DNA from 3 places in the Psychromonas saccharinae genome. Region 2 is predicted to be linked to each of the others. Evidence: predicted binding sites of a transcription regulator. Region 2 holds the regulator's gene; each other region holds the start of a gene.
What was found. The regulator MetJ, encoded in region 2, represses methionine synthesis genes. The targets are predictions, from matches to a motif close to TAGACGTCTAGACGTCTA.

Region 1: metA (homoserine O-succinyltransferase MetA) is a predicted target of MetJ. The motif match lies at 2,680-2,697, and genes of this name have one in related genera.
Region 3: metN (methionine ABC transporter ATP-binding protein MetN) is a predicted target of MetJ. The motif match lies at 2,655-2,672, and genes of this name have one in related genera.

Annotation. Positions count from the first base shown of each region.
Region 1 is NZ_CP195153.1:4,439,446-4,444,340, forward strand. It holds gene metH (methionine synthase) at 1-975, opposite strand, end outside; gene metA (homoserine O-succinyltransferase MetA) at 1,741-2,658, opposite strand; gene ACR30L_RS19860 (GNAT family N-acetyltransferase) at 2,785-3,270, shown strand; gene dinF (MATE family efflux transporter DinF) at 3,256-4,605, opposite strand; gene ACR30L_RS19870 (sensor domain-containing diguanylate cyclase) at 4,713-4,895, opposite strand, start outside.
Region 2 is NZ_CP195153.1:105,701-110,595, reverse strand. It holds gene ACR30L_RS00520 (class I adenylate cyclase) at 1-22, shown strand, start outside; gene metF (methylenetetrahydrofolate reductase) at 43-960, opposite strand; gene metJ (met regulon transcriptional regulator MetJ) at 1,180-1,443, shown strand; gene mscS (small-conductance mechanosensitive channel MscS) at 1,512-2,402, opposite strand; gene slmA (nucleoid occlusion factor SlmA) at 2,405-3,010, opposite strand; gene dut (dUTP diphosphatase) at 3,037-3,492, opposite strand; gene coaBC (bifunctional phosphopantothenoylcysteine decarboxylase/phosphopantothenate--cysteine ligase CoaBC) at 3,564-4,778, opposite strand.
Region 3 is NZ_CP195153.1:1,812,109-1,817,003, forward strand. It holds gene ACR30L_RS08055 (MetQ/NlpA family lipoprotein) at 1-756, opposite strand, end outside; gene ACR30L_RS08060 (methionine ABC transporter permease) at 809-1,495, opposite strand; gene metN (methionine ABC transporter ATP-binding protein MetN) at 1,485-2,519, opposite strand; gene add (adenosine deaminase) at 2,746-3,741, opposite strand; purine riboswitch at 3,754-3,853, opposite strand; gene ACR30L_RS08075 (PfkB family carbohydrate kinase) at 3,895-4,776, opposite strand; gene pspC (envelope stress response membrane protein PspC) at 4,806-4,895, opposite strand, start outside.

The DNA.
Region 1 (4,895 bases), 160 kb from region 2:
ATCGGCCATCGCTTTAATATGTTCCGGTGTTGTACCACAACAACCGCCCACCATATTAACGAAGCCACTTTCCGCCCACTCTTTAATATGAGTCGCCATTTCATCGGCTTCGAGGTCGTATTCACCAAAAGCATTAGGCAATCCCGCATTGGGATGAACAGACACAAAGGTTTCTGATATACGGGACATTTCTTGTACATACTGGCGCAATTCATCAGGCCCGAGTGCACAGTTAAGACCAAATGAAATGGGTTCAACATGACGTAATGAATTATAAAAAGCTTCCGTTGTTTGTCCAGAAAGCGTCCGTCCAGAAGCATCGGTAATCGTACCAGAAATCATAACTGGTAATTTATAACCTAGCTCCTCAAACACACCACTTACTGCAAAGGCAGCAGCTTTCGCATTTAGGGTATCGAAAATGGTTTCGATTAAAATAAGATCACAACCACCTTCAATCAAAGCATGGGTTGATTCGGTATAAGCCACGACCAATTCATCAAAGCTAACGTTACGAAAAGCGGGATCATTCACATCAGGTGAAATAGAACATGTACGGTTAGTTGGCCCTAACACACCCGCCACAAAACGAGGTCTATCTGGTGTTTCAGCCGTTTTCTGATCCGCTGCTAAACGTGCTAAACGTGCGCCCTCTCGATTAATTTCAGCCGATAACGATTCCATTTCGTAATCTGCCATGGCAATAGTTGTTGCATTAAAGGTATTCGTTTCGAGAATATCAGCACCGGCATCTAGATATTCTTTGTGAATACTTAAGATAGTGTCAGGTTGCGTTAGTACCAATAAATCATTATTGCCTTTCACATCACAGGGCCAATCAGTAAAACGTTCCCCTCGGAAGTCCTGTTCTTCAAATTTATAGCTTTGGATCATGGTACCCATTGCACCATCGATAAGAAGAATGTGCTTTTCTAATTGTGCTTTTATAAGCGCACTACGATCACGACCTGACATATATTTCCCTGATACTAAATAATGAACAATGCAAACAACGGATGCACAATTTCGAACCGCAGATATTAACATAAAAGCGCGATGGGTTAGCGTACCAATATAATTTGTTACTTGAAATATTCTATTAACAATAGTGAAAAAATTGAAAGATAGGTTTTTTAGAGGAAAATGTTGCGGTAAAAAAGAGGATTAAAACGGAAACATAAAAAAACGAGCCATCGTTCATAGCTCGTTTTCAATTAAAAAGAACATTGTCATGTCACCATATTAAACAAACATTTTTTATTAATGACTAATTTCAATCATAAAACACTAAGAATTCATCGTATACAAAAATGCGTTTACGCTATGATCAACTCCCTAGCTATAGAAAAGTGGTGAATAACGTGCCAATTTGGCGTTGAGTTGTTTTAAAACAAACTCCTAAAATGTATTACCACTTTTACAAAACTGAGATAAAGTATAAATAATTATTCCCTCCCTAATATAATAAAAAACGATAATTGGTTTTCTTTCAGTCCCAAAACTTATCCGTTCTATTCTATTTGCCGCTAGGCTGATTTGTTACCTAAAGTAACAATAAATTAATTAGAAATAGCCTAATAAGAATAACAATGAAATAATCGCCATCTTTTTATACTGCCTTTAATACACTAATAAATACAAACACTTAAAGTACTTTGTATTACACTAATTCCCTTTAGTGAATTCAGTATAGCAACTAAAAACAGGATTTTTTTCTACCTTTATCACACTTTGACTTAGTTATTTTAAATCCGATAAATCATAAGGTGTTACTTGATAAACACAGTAATTTAACCAATTACTGTAGAGCAAGTTCCCATGGCTTCGCCACGTTGCATGAGGAGCTTGTTTCACATCGTCATTGGGATAATAATTGATAGGTAGCGCAGGGTTAAGACCTTCGCTTAAATCTCGTAAATATTCATTATGTAAGGTTTCTGCATTGTATTCAGGATGACCACTTACAAACACTTGGCGACAATCGGGACTGGCCGCAAAATACAAACCAGCATCGGGTGCATCGGCAAAAATAGTCAAATCGGTATTTTCTAAAATAGTTTCAGAATCAAATTCAGCAAAGCGTGATAAAGGGGCCCAAAAATGATCATCAAAACCACGTACTAAGGGGTGATGGTGATGATGAGTCGTATGTTTATAAATACCCGACAATTTAGTCTCACGGGTTTCCTTTTCAAGATCATATAAATATTTAAATGCAGCCTGTGCAGCCCAACATAAAAAGAGTGTTGAGGTGACATTGTGTTTAGACCATTCCACTATCTCAGTAAATTTATCCCAATAATAAACCTCTTCAAAAGGAATTGTGCCTAGGGGCGCACCTGTAATAATAAAGCCATCCCATTTTTTATCTTTTACACGTTCAAAATCACCATAAAACTTATCAAGGTGATCCTTTGGTGTGTTTTTTGATGCACGCGCGTCTACACGTAGTAATTCGACGTCAACCTGAAGTGGTGTATTAGAGAGTAATCGCATCAACTGTGTTTCGGTCTCAATTTTCTTCGGCATTAAATTTAAAATAAGTACTTTTAACGGACGAATATCTTGAAGACTCGCACGAGATTCAGACATGGTAAAGATGTTTTCTGACTTTAAAATACTTGCAGCGGGAAGACCATCAGGGATACGAATTGGCATTACAATGCTCCATAAAAGTTTTAGACATCTAGAAGTCTAACTGAATTTTAATAAGACAACAAAACATTTATAAAATGATATGCTCTGATGTTCCAACGAATCAACACCGCCACAAAAGGATTTACTATGTTTGACATTATTCAAGCGGATTTAACGCGTCCAGAACATGCACAGGCTTACCTTTCTCTGATGTCTCACTATGCAACGGATCCAATGGGAGGCTCTGAAGACCTCTCTGACTTTACTAAGCAAAATCTTGTAGAGGCACTTTTACAACGTTCCGATGTATTTATTGTGTTGGCATTTAAAGATAATAAACCTGCGGGACTGTTAACGGCTATTGAAGGTTTTTCCACTTTCGCTTGTCAGCCATTACTCAATGTACACGATGTCGTTGTCTATAAGGACTTTCGAAGTCAAGGGATCACTACTTTGCTATTTTCAAAAATTGAAGAGATTGCCAAGCAGCGAAACTGCTGCAAAATCACCTTAGAAGTATTAGCAGGCAATGAGATCGCCAAAAAAGCCTATACTAAACAAGGATTTTCTGGCTATCAACTTAACCCTACATACGGTGATGCATTGTTTTGGACTAAATCATTGCATAATTAACTGCTTATTTTTATCTAGCCTGCTATAAATCCAAAATAAACTCATACCACGTGCCAACATAAAGGCATTCATTGCCAACCATAGGCCATGATTGCCTTGCTCTTCCGCCAAAAACCAGGTGGGAAAATAAACAATACATAGAGAAAAAATCATGCTATTACGCATATTTGTAGCCCGTGTCATGCCGATAAAAACACCATCAAACACATAGCCTAGCATCGAAGTTAATGGAATTAATATTAACCAAGGTAAATAACGATAGGCCTGTTCTTGAACACTCACAATCGAGGTTATTTGGTTGATAATACTTTCACCAAAACAATAAAACAGTAACACTTGCACCACACTAAATAACAATGACCAAAAGATAATAACTTTAATTGCCTCTTTTAGTTTATCTAAACGACGACTACCAATACTTTTCCCGACCAAAGCCTCAGCTGCATATGCCAGACCATCCATTGAAAAAGAGATAAGCGATAAAAATTGCATTAATACCGCATTTGCAGATACAACATCATCACCTAATTTAACACCTTGTAATGTCATAAATGTAAACGCAATTTGCAAGCATAAAGTGCGAAGGAAGATATCACGATTCAACGCAATAAAATACTTGAGCGAAACCCAATTTAATACTGATTTCAACAATACTTGTAACTGCGTTTTATGCCAATCAGGACGAACCATCTTAACAACAAAACTAATACCAACAGCAAGCGCAACGTAATCTGAAATTAATGAAGACCATGCTACTCCCGCTACTCCCCAATGAAAAACAACGACAAATAAAACACTTAAAATAATATTAACGAGATTAGTAATAATCAGCAAAAACATCGGCGCTTTCGCATTTTGCATCCCTAAAAGCCAGCCAAGTAACACCATATTCATCAAAGCCGCTGGCGCACTCCAGATGCGAATAACGAAATACTCACGCGCATAAAACAACACCTGTTCACTACCATCGACAAAATGAAAGGCAATTCGAGCAATAGGCGTTTGCAGCAATAGAATAGCGGAAGCTAACATAACAGCAATAAACATTGATTGAGCTAATAAATGCAGACTTTTTTGGCGATTATTCGCTCCATAGGCCTGCGCAACTAAGCCGGTTGTCGACATACGCAAGAAAATTAATATCCAGAAAAGTAAAGTCACAACCATCGAACCGATGGCGACACCAGCTAGATAATAAGATTCAGGGAGATGACCTATCACAGCAGTATCAACCAAACCAAGTAGTGGAACGCTGATATTAGAAAGCATCATCGGCAAGGCGATGGCAAAGATTTTTTTATGAATAGAACGAGTAAAAAAGTTGGATTTTGTCATTAGAGTAGACATCTTTATTGGCTATCGAGAAAGAAAAACAAATAGTAACATCTAATGTGCTGCAGAAATATACTCAACGCATTGATCACGTCAGCAGGTAAGCCATGCTAGTTATAAAGGCTATTTACTTTATTTTTGCCACTCCCTTTACTCAAATAAAGTAATGTATCGGCTTCTTTTATTAATTCACTCGCCGTTCGACATTGATTATCTAACGAGAAGCTAACGCCAATACTCACGGTGACAATAAACTCACTTTGCTGCCAAGAAAAGCGATGATTATGCAATCG
Region 2 (4,895 bases):
CAAAAGCAATCCCAAAATTTAAGACCAAAAAGAACTGTCTTGTTAGCACTCACTATCTGGTCGTAGCCCTAAAGAATGACAAATTGCATAACTTAAATCACTACGATTTAGCGTATAAAAATGAAAATCTTTAACCCCTTCCTGACTTAATACTTTAACCATATCCATCGCAATCGTCGCACCAATTAAATTGCGAGTCATCGGATCATTATCCGTACCATGATAGAGTTTATGCATCCAATCAGGCACATTAACATTAGTCAGTCCTGCGAATTTAACCAATGTTTTATAGTTAGAAACGGGCAGTATACCGGGCACTAATTCACCATCGATACCTTGTTTTACACATTTATCTCGAAAACGTAAGAATGTTTCTGCATCAAAAAAGAATTGTGTAATCGCACGATTTGCACCCGCATCAAATTTATTTTTTAAAACATCCAAATCGAACTGTTGATCTCTGGCTTCTGGGTGTTTTTCCGGATAAGCAGCCACGGAGATATCAAAATCACCTTCTTCCTTTAATAATGACACCAAATCAGCTGCATACATATGGGGTTTAACGCTATCGTTAGGAATATCACCGCGTAAAGCCACAATACTACGAATATCGTTATTCCAATAATCCCGTGCAATTTGACGCAATTCATCTTTATCAGCATCAATACAGGTCAAATGTGGCGCAGCAATCATGCCGGTTTTATTTTTAATATCCTTAATAATTTGATGAGTGCGATCACGCGTTCCAGAGTTTGCGCCATAGGTAACCGAGACAAACTTTGGCTTTAACGTTTTCAATCGTTCAATCGATCCCCATAAAGTTTGTTCCATCGTTTCCGTCGCAGGGGGGAAGAATTCAAAAGAAACACCTACATTCTGCGTAATATCAGCAACATGCTGATTTAATTTTTCTAAATATTGCGCAGAAAAATAACTATCAACTTTTTCTATAACACTCATACTTCTTCCCTTTTAGCCATCTAAACGTCTTTAATTACGATTAATTTAAATTAATATGAATATTTGTCAACATATTTTAATTAAGATGAAAATAACTAACCATGATTATGAATTTACTACACAATAAAATTAATCAGACTTCCAGACATCCCGATGTGTAGATTGCTAACCTATACAACTCAGGTTAAAATATCCGTTCAAAAAATAAGGGGTAAAAATATGTCTAAAGAGTGGAATGGTGAATATATCAGCCCTTATGCTGAGCATGGAAAGAAAAGTGAACAGGTTAAAAAAGTAACGGTTTCAATTCCGACTAAAGTATTGAAAATATTAACCGATGAACGTACGCGTCGCCAAGTTAAAAACCTACGCCATGCAACCAATAGTGAACTATTATGTGAAGCTTTTTTACATGCTTATACAGGCCAGCCTCTTCCTGAAGATGAAGATCTTGACAAGAATGGCCCCGAAAAATTAATGTAATTCACCCCAAATAAAAAAGCCCTAGTGTGTAACGCACTAGGGCTTTTTTGATGCAATTAAATAATTAATTACTTATCCATATGCACATCCATTTGTGGGAATGGGATCTCAATACCCGCTTCATCAAGCGCATTTTTAATCGCTTCCATCAACTCAAAACGTACGGGCCAGTAATCTGTTCCGTTTACCCAAGGACGCACCACTAAGTTAACACTTGAATCGCCAAGTTCTGCAACTGCAACTTGTGGCTCTGGCGTTGCTAATACCTTGCTATTCGCTTTAACAACGTTTTCTAAAACCTGTCTTGTTTTCGCCAAATCAGCGGCATAACTAACGCCAATTAATAAATCAATCCGACGTGTTGGCATGCGTGAATAGTTGATAATATTACCATCTAAAACCGATGAATTTGGAACAACGACAACTTTATTGTCAGGTGTTGTTAACGTTGTTGCGAAGATTTGTACCGAAGTAACACTTCCGGCTGTGCCAGCTGCTTCAATATATTCACCCGCTTTAAAAGGACGTAATACGATAATTAACACACCTGAAGCAAAGTTCGATAGTGAACCTTGTAACGCTAAACCAACGGCTAAACCTGCTGCACCAAGTAATGCGATAAACGATGTTGTTTGTACGCCAATTCGTCCAAGTGCTGCAATCACAACGAAGGCAATAATGACATAACGTACCATATGAGAAACGAAATCAACGATAGTTGGATCTAACTTACGCTTACTCATCATTTTATGGAAACCTGAAGAGATTAAACGCGCAACAAACAAACCAACAATCAGGGTTAATATCGCCGCCCCAATATTAATTGCATACTCAAGTAATAATGCCTGATTATCGAGTACCCATTTTAAACTATTGCTCACAGCATCAACGCTATTACCTAGTTGATCGCTAACAACATTAACTGCATTTTCCGGTGAATCTGAAATATTATCGGCCATGATTAAACTCCTTTATTAAGCTCATTATAAAAAAATGCCCATTGCGCCTTAAAGTTATCCGTTGGTTTCTGTTGGAATTGGCTACGTACAAATTGACTCATACGTCCCTCAGCAAAGGCAAGCAGAAGATTCGCAAGCACCGCTTCGTCATAACTAAACTTCTCGCCACCGAGCATGGGACGCTCTCTTAAAATCTGTTTAATTTGAGATTCTAACTTTGAAAAAAGATGACTAATGCGCGTTTGTAAACGTTCATTTTCACCCAATAAGGCATCGCCCATTAAAATACGTGTTAAACCAGGATTTTGTTCAGCAAAACCAAGTAAAAAATATAAGAGATGCTCTATTCGAGGTAATGTTTGTTTCTGCTGCTCTTTAATAAGGTTGATTTGAGTAAAAATAGCAGACTCAATAAAATCAATTAACCCTTCAAACATACGCGCCTTACTCGGAAAGTGGCGGTATAATGCAGCCTCAGAAACACCAACCTGAGCCGCTAAACTTGCAGTGGTGATACGTTGCCCTGGCTTCCCCTCAAGCATTATCGCTAATGCCCGTAAAATATCATCCTTGCGGTTTACTTTCTTTTTAACCGTTTTTGTAACCATAATTAACTATTCCTTTGTTAATAAAATTAATTCGTCCCTGAGTGTCCAAAACCACCCTCACCTCTTACACTATTTTCAAAACTATCCACAATTTCAAAGGTTGCCTGTACAACCGGTACAAAAACTAACTGTGCCAAACGCTCACCAGGCTCCAGCGTAAAAGCATCTGTACCGCGATTCCAACAAGAGACCATCAATGGTCCCTGATAATCTGAATCAATTAAGCCAACTAAATTCCCTAAAACAATACCGTGCTTATGGCCTAAACCTGAACGCGGTAAAATCGTAGCCGCTAAACTAGGATCGGCAATATGAATAGCAATCCCCGTTGGAATTAACTGCGTTTCCCCTGGTGCAATAACCATAGGTTGATCAATACACGCACGTAAGTCCATCCCCGCAGATCCAGGAGTTGCATGTTCTGGTAAAGGAAATTCTTTACCAATACGTGGGTCAAGAATTTTAAGTGCTATTTGTTTCATAATTATTATCCGTGATTTCTAAAAAAATATATTTACTATTGCCAATGCTGAAAATAAACGTCCAAAACTGTTTATTTATAATGCTGGCGTATAATTTCAAGCAGCTGAAATGCAACCACTTTTTTATCTGCTAGAGAAATATCAACGCGTTGATTTGCAGAAAATACCGTTAATGCATTTTGCTCACTATTAAAACCTTGCCCTGCCATTGCAACATTATTAGCAGCGATTAAATCTAAGTTTTTCCGTTTTAACTTATCGGCTGCGTAATGCTCAACATCCTGTGTTTCTGCTGCAAAACCTACGCAAAAAGGGCGATTGGCATGGCTAGCGACATCCGCAATAATATCGGGATTTTTAACTAATTTAATCGTTAAATCATCAATTTCTTTCTGTTTTTTTATCTTATGTGAAGCAATGTCTTCAGCACGATAATCAGCAACAGCAGCACAGGCAATAAAAATATCACAATGTGCTAAGGAGTCGATGCTTGCAGCATGCATTTGTAAAGCACTTTTGATATTTATACGATTAACATTCGTCGGAGTCGGTAAATTAACGGGACCGCTAATCAAAGTGACATTCGCGCCCATTTTCTGAGCCATTTCTGCTAATGAAAAGCCCATTTTTCCAGAGCTATGATTACTGATATAACGAACGGGGTCTAATGCTTCTTGGGTTGGTCCTGCAGTAATCGTAATATTAATCCCTTCAAAAATCGCTTTTTCTGGGTTAAAGAAAGCAATCACACGTTGGACCAAATCATCGGGCTCAAGCATTCGACCAGGACCGATATCACCACAAGCCTGTGGTCCTTTTCCTGGCCCCCAAATCAACGTACCACGCTGTGCTAAGACACTAATATTTTCCTGCGTTGCTGGCGAGAGATACATTTCCATATTCATCGCAGGAGAAACCGCAATCGGAGCGGTAGTCGCAAGACACAACGTAGTCAATAACTCATCGCCAAATCCAGCCCGTAAACGCGCAATTAAATGGGCAGTTGCTGGTGCAAGCAATACAAGATCAGCCCACTTACCAAGTTCGATATGCCCCATGCTCGATTGTGCACTCGGGTCCAATAGATTATCGGCAACTTCATGGCCAGAGACCGCCTGCATAGTTAAGGGGGTAATAAATTCCTTTGCGGCAGCAGTCATCACAATGCGGACTTCTGCTCCTTGATCTTTTAAACGACGCGTTAATTCGGCGCATTTATAAGCAGCAATACCACCGGAAATACCCAATAATATCTTTTTCCCAGTTAAAGCATGATTAACAGTCATAATAAACTCTCAGTGAACCAGACAGGTTTAATTTAAAAAAGAGCCACAGAATATAGCATAAAATATTGCCGCTTTGTTATGTTTGCCCTACCCAAAATAAGTAACTTTTTAGACTAA
Region 3 (4,895 bases), 1.7 Mb from region 2:
GAAGGTTTTTACATCTTCAGAATCAACATTATCTTCACGACCAACGATTAAGTTAACGTAAGGAGAATCTTTTTCTTCAACAAAAATTCCGTCTTTTTCAGGTGAAAGATTAATGCTGCTTGCGTAGGTTGTATTGATAATTGCAAGCGTTACATCGTCTAAAGAGCGTGGTAGTTGAGGTGCTTCTAACTCCACAATTTTTAGGTTTTTAATAGTACTGTCAATATCAAGTACAGTGGCTGTTAAATCAGCACCGTCTTTTAATTTTAATAGGCCTTGTTTTTGAAGTAACATTAATGAACGAGCAAGATTTGTTGGGTCACTTGGTACTGCAATTTGATCACCGTCTTTTAGTTCATCAAGCGATTTTATTTTGCTTGAATAACCTGCAATTGGATAAACAAATGAGTTACCTGCGATCGCAAATTTATAACCACGATCTTTCATTTGTTGATCAAGGTAAGGTTTATGTTGGAATGCATTTAGGTCGATAGAACCTTCTTCTAATGCGGCATTTGGGGTGATGTAATCAGAGAAAATCACTAATTCAACATCTAAACCATATTTGTCTTTTGCAATACCAGCTGCGACTTCTGCAACTTGGGCTTCAGAACCTGCGATCACACCGACTGTAATTTTATGAGTCTCTGGTGCTTTTGTGGGTTCAACGGCGGCTTCTTTATTATTACAACCTGCTAACGCTAGCGTAGATGCTAAACCTACTACGGTAAATAGGCTCTTAAGATTAAAACGCATTTTATTTCTCCTTTTCAAGGGGATTCCCTGATTTATATTTAATTAAAAACGATTAACGATGATCGACACGTTTAACGAGGTGATCACCTAATGATTGAATAATTTGAACCAAAATAACGAGAATAACGACGGTGATCATCATCACCGTGCCATCAAAACGTTGATACCCATAACGAATACCAACATCGCCCAAGCCACCGCCACCAACGGTACCTGCCATCGCGGAGTAACCGACTAGAGTGACAAGTGTAATGGTGATTGCGTTAATAATGCCGGGAAGGGCTTCGGGTAATAATACTTTTATAATAATTTGCATTGGTTTCGCACCCATTGCCTGGGCTGCTTCGACTAATCCCGATGGAACTTCGAGCAATGCACCTTCCACTAAACGTGCAATAAACGGAATCGCCGCAATAGTTAATGGCACTATTGCTGCTGCGGTGCCAATCGAACTGCCGACGATAATACGGGTAAATGGAATAATCGCCACTAATAAAATAATAAAGGGAATTGAGCGGCCAATATTAATTACCGTACCAAGGACTTTATTAAAGGAGAGTTCTTCTAGTAACCCTGATTTCTTAGTGGTATGCAGTAAAACCCCTAATGGAATACCAAATAAAAAACCAATTAAACCCGCCGCAAAGACCATGGCTAAGGTTTGCTGTAATGCGTCGAATAACAACGCAATAAGGCGTTCATTACCTGTCCACCAACTAATTATTGAATCAAGCGACATAACCTAATACCTCTACTTCTACTTTATTTGTTTTTAGGAAATCGATAGCTTGTTGAGCTGCTTCATCTGGGCCGAACAGCTCCGCTAACATTAGGCCAAATTTAATGCCTCCGACGTAATCCATATTTGAACTAAGAATGGAAATATCAATATTAAATTTTCGTGCAACTTGGCTGATTAAAGGCGCATCGACGGAATCCCCCGTAAACTCAAGGCGTACTAAGGGAGATGAGTTGTCGATTTGCTGGGCAGATAAACGCATTTGGTAATCTTCTGGAATCGATAAATCCAGAGTAGAGCGAATAAATTGACGCGCAAGGTCTGTTTTGGGATGAGCAAAAATATCGCCAACGGGGCCTTGTTCAACGAGTTTCCCATCACCAATAATGGCTACTTCAGCACAAATCCCTTTTACAACGGCCATTTCATGGGTAATTAATAAAATAGTTAGGTTTAACTCTTTATTAATTTTGCGCAGTAATTCTAAAATCGATTGGGTTGTTGCGGGATCTAATGCACTTGTCGCTTCATCACAGAGCAAAACTTTAGGATCCGAGGCTAGCGCACGTGCGATTGCAACGCGTTGTTTTTGACCGCCACTTAAGTTTGCGGGGTAGCTGTCTTTTTTATCACTTAATCCAACCAATTTAAGCAAGCTTTCTACTTTAGTCTTGATCTCACTATTGCTAGTACCGGACAGTTCTAATGGCAGACTAACATTGTCGAACACCGTTCGTGAAGATAACAGATTAAAGTGCTGGAAAATCATCCCTATTTTACGACGTGCAAGGGTTAACTCGTGATTAGAAAGAGCGGTTAAATCAATACCATCAACGATGACATTGCCACTGCTTGGACGTTCCAATAAATTAACACAACGAATTAAGGTACTTTTACCTGCACCTGAAGAACCGATAACGCCGTAAATACAACCTTCATCGATATTAAGATTGATATCACTCAGTGCATTAATAACGCGCTCACCTTGATAAAATATCTTATTGACACTTTTTATTTCTATCATCAAATTTCCTGAATTGAACTAAAAGTAAATATAATCAGATGTTTAAAAGGACTCTGTTTAAGCAGCTGAGTATGATTCTACTCAAATGGCAAAGGGGGATATCAACGTTACCATTAAATAATTAGAGGGGATATTAGGACGTCTAGACGTCCTAGTCAATCGTAACTTAAGATCTACAAAGAATTAATTATACCGATTAATTATATTGATCGGTTTTGGCGGTAAATTACGCAACAAAAGTCAGTAAATATTGCTTTATTTCATCGCCTGTAAAGGCATGTTCAACGCTTGTTTTATAGATATTGACATAATCTTCGCGCGTTAAATTGAAGGTTTCTATTACCTTTTGAACTTCTTTTGTCATTGTTGTATCGGAAACCGTGCGATTATCGGTATTGATGGTGACAGGAACAGCATCTAAATAAAAATCTTTAATCGGATGTTCAATCAGTTTGTTAACGGCTTTGGTCTGAATATTACTACTCGGACAGGTTTCTAGTGCTGTCATTTTTTGTTTCACCAATTGGTATGCCTGTGGGTGACCTTTAATATGAATACCATGACCAATACGTTCTGCACCAAGCTGAGTAATGGCATCGTAAACATTTTGTCCTTCGCCTTGCTCACCAGCATGAATGGTAATGTGGTAACCCTTTTCCTGTGCATATTGTGCATGGGGGATAAATTCTTCGCAGAACCCAGGTGCTTCACCGCCGGCTAAGTCAAAGGCAACTACACCTTTACCAAGAAATTTTGTACCGGCGTCGATCACGGGATTAATTGTTTCCTTGGGCATATGGCGTAGTAAAGACAGAATATAATTGCCTTTAATATCGTATTGGGATTCAGCGCGCTGCATGCCTTGAATAACACTGTCGATGATTTGTTCAACGGTCAGGCCTTGTTCGGTATGAAGTAAAGGGCCAAAACGAACTTCTAAATATTTAACATTTTCAAGCGCGGCATCTTCAAATAGTTCGAAGGAAATACGTTCAAGGGCTTGGGTTGTTTGCATGACGGATAAGGGTAATGCAAAACGTTGTAAATATTCGCCGAGATCAGGACAGGTTTCTGGGGCGATCATTAATTGGCTAATATCATTAATATCAGTGCTAGGTAATTGAATGTTTTGTTGGGCTGCTAAGTCGAGCAGGGTTTGTGGCCGAACGCTACCATCTAAGTGACAATGCAGATCGATTTTTGGTAATGCTAAATAATCCATTGGTTTCTCCCTTTATTAATATTGTGCATTCATAATCAAGGATTTCAGGGCCTTGGTAGAAACTCCCAAACCATATTATCGGGATTATATGAAACATGTGACCGAACATGTTAGCAGTAAGGTTTAATCGCCGCAATTCAAAAGGGCACTAACTTAACTTGCTGGCTTTACATCTTGAGATGACATCAGTATATGCGCTTTTAATTCTTTGCCCGGTATTGAGCTTGGAGTGGACACGGCAATTGCGGCCCATCTTGCACCTTGATTAATCGCCTCAATAATCGGTTTGTCGGCAAGTAATGCATCAATGACTCCGGCTGCAAAGGTATCGCCTGCGCCAGTTGTATCAACGACACTTGATGGAATAGCGGGAACATGAATCGACACATTTTGTTCGTATACCACTGCACCTTGTTCGCTGTCGGTTACTATAAAATGGCGAAGTTGAGGGCCTGCGATACTATGCGCATATTCCCAAATGGATTCATCGCTTTTATTGGTAAACTGATGATGCTCTAGGTCGGATTTTGAGGTGATAAGAACATGGCAAGGGCGTGCTCGTTCATCCTTTGCAAGTTGTGCAACGACGAGTGTCTGTGGAAGCGCTGCATTTGCCCAGACACTGGCATTCACTGCAGACGAATTAATATATAACGCATCCCAGTGTGAAAAGTCAGGTTGGTTTTGTAATTCAAATAAAGGGCGTTCCGGACGGACAATGGTGCGTTCCTTGTCGGGCGTCATCAATAGCAATAACTCTGGCGTGACTAAATTATTTCGTTGTAGCAAACTGCAATCAAGCCCATGTAAACTGGCTTCGGCTAATAACCAATCGGCAGTATCATCATTACCAATTTGACTCACTAACGCGGCGTGGTGACCCGCTAGAATTAATCCGATACCGGTATTCGCACCTCCACCACCGAGGCGGCGGCCTAAATCTTTATAATGATGTCGGTCACCGGTAAGGAGAGGTTTATCTAATTGTAAAACCCGATCACAGTTAAGATTGGCAAGTAATAAAATATTGGACATAGCAACCCTAAGTAATTATTAATAAAAAACTAACGAGATTTAAACTCGCGTGCCATTTTAAATGCAAAAGAGGTGACATAACCTTCTAGTTGTTCGACATCTCGTTCTGCTTTGGTTAA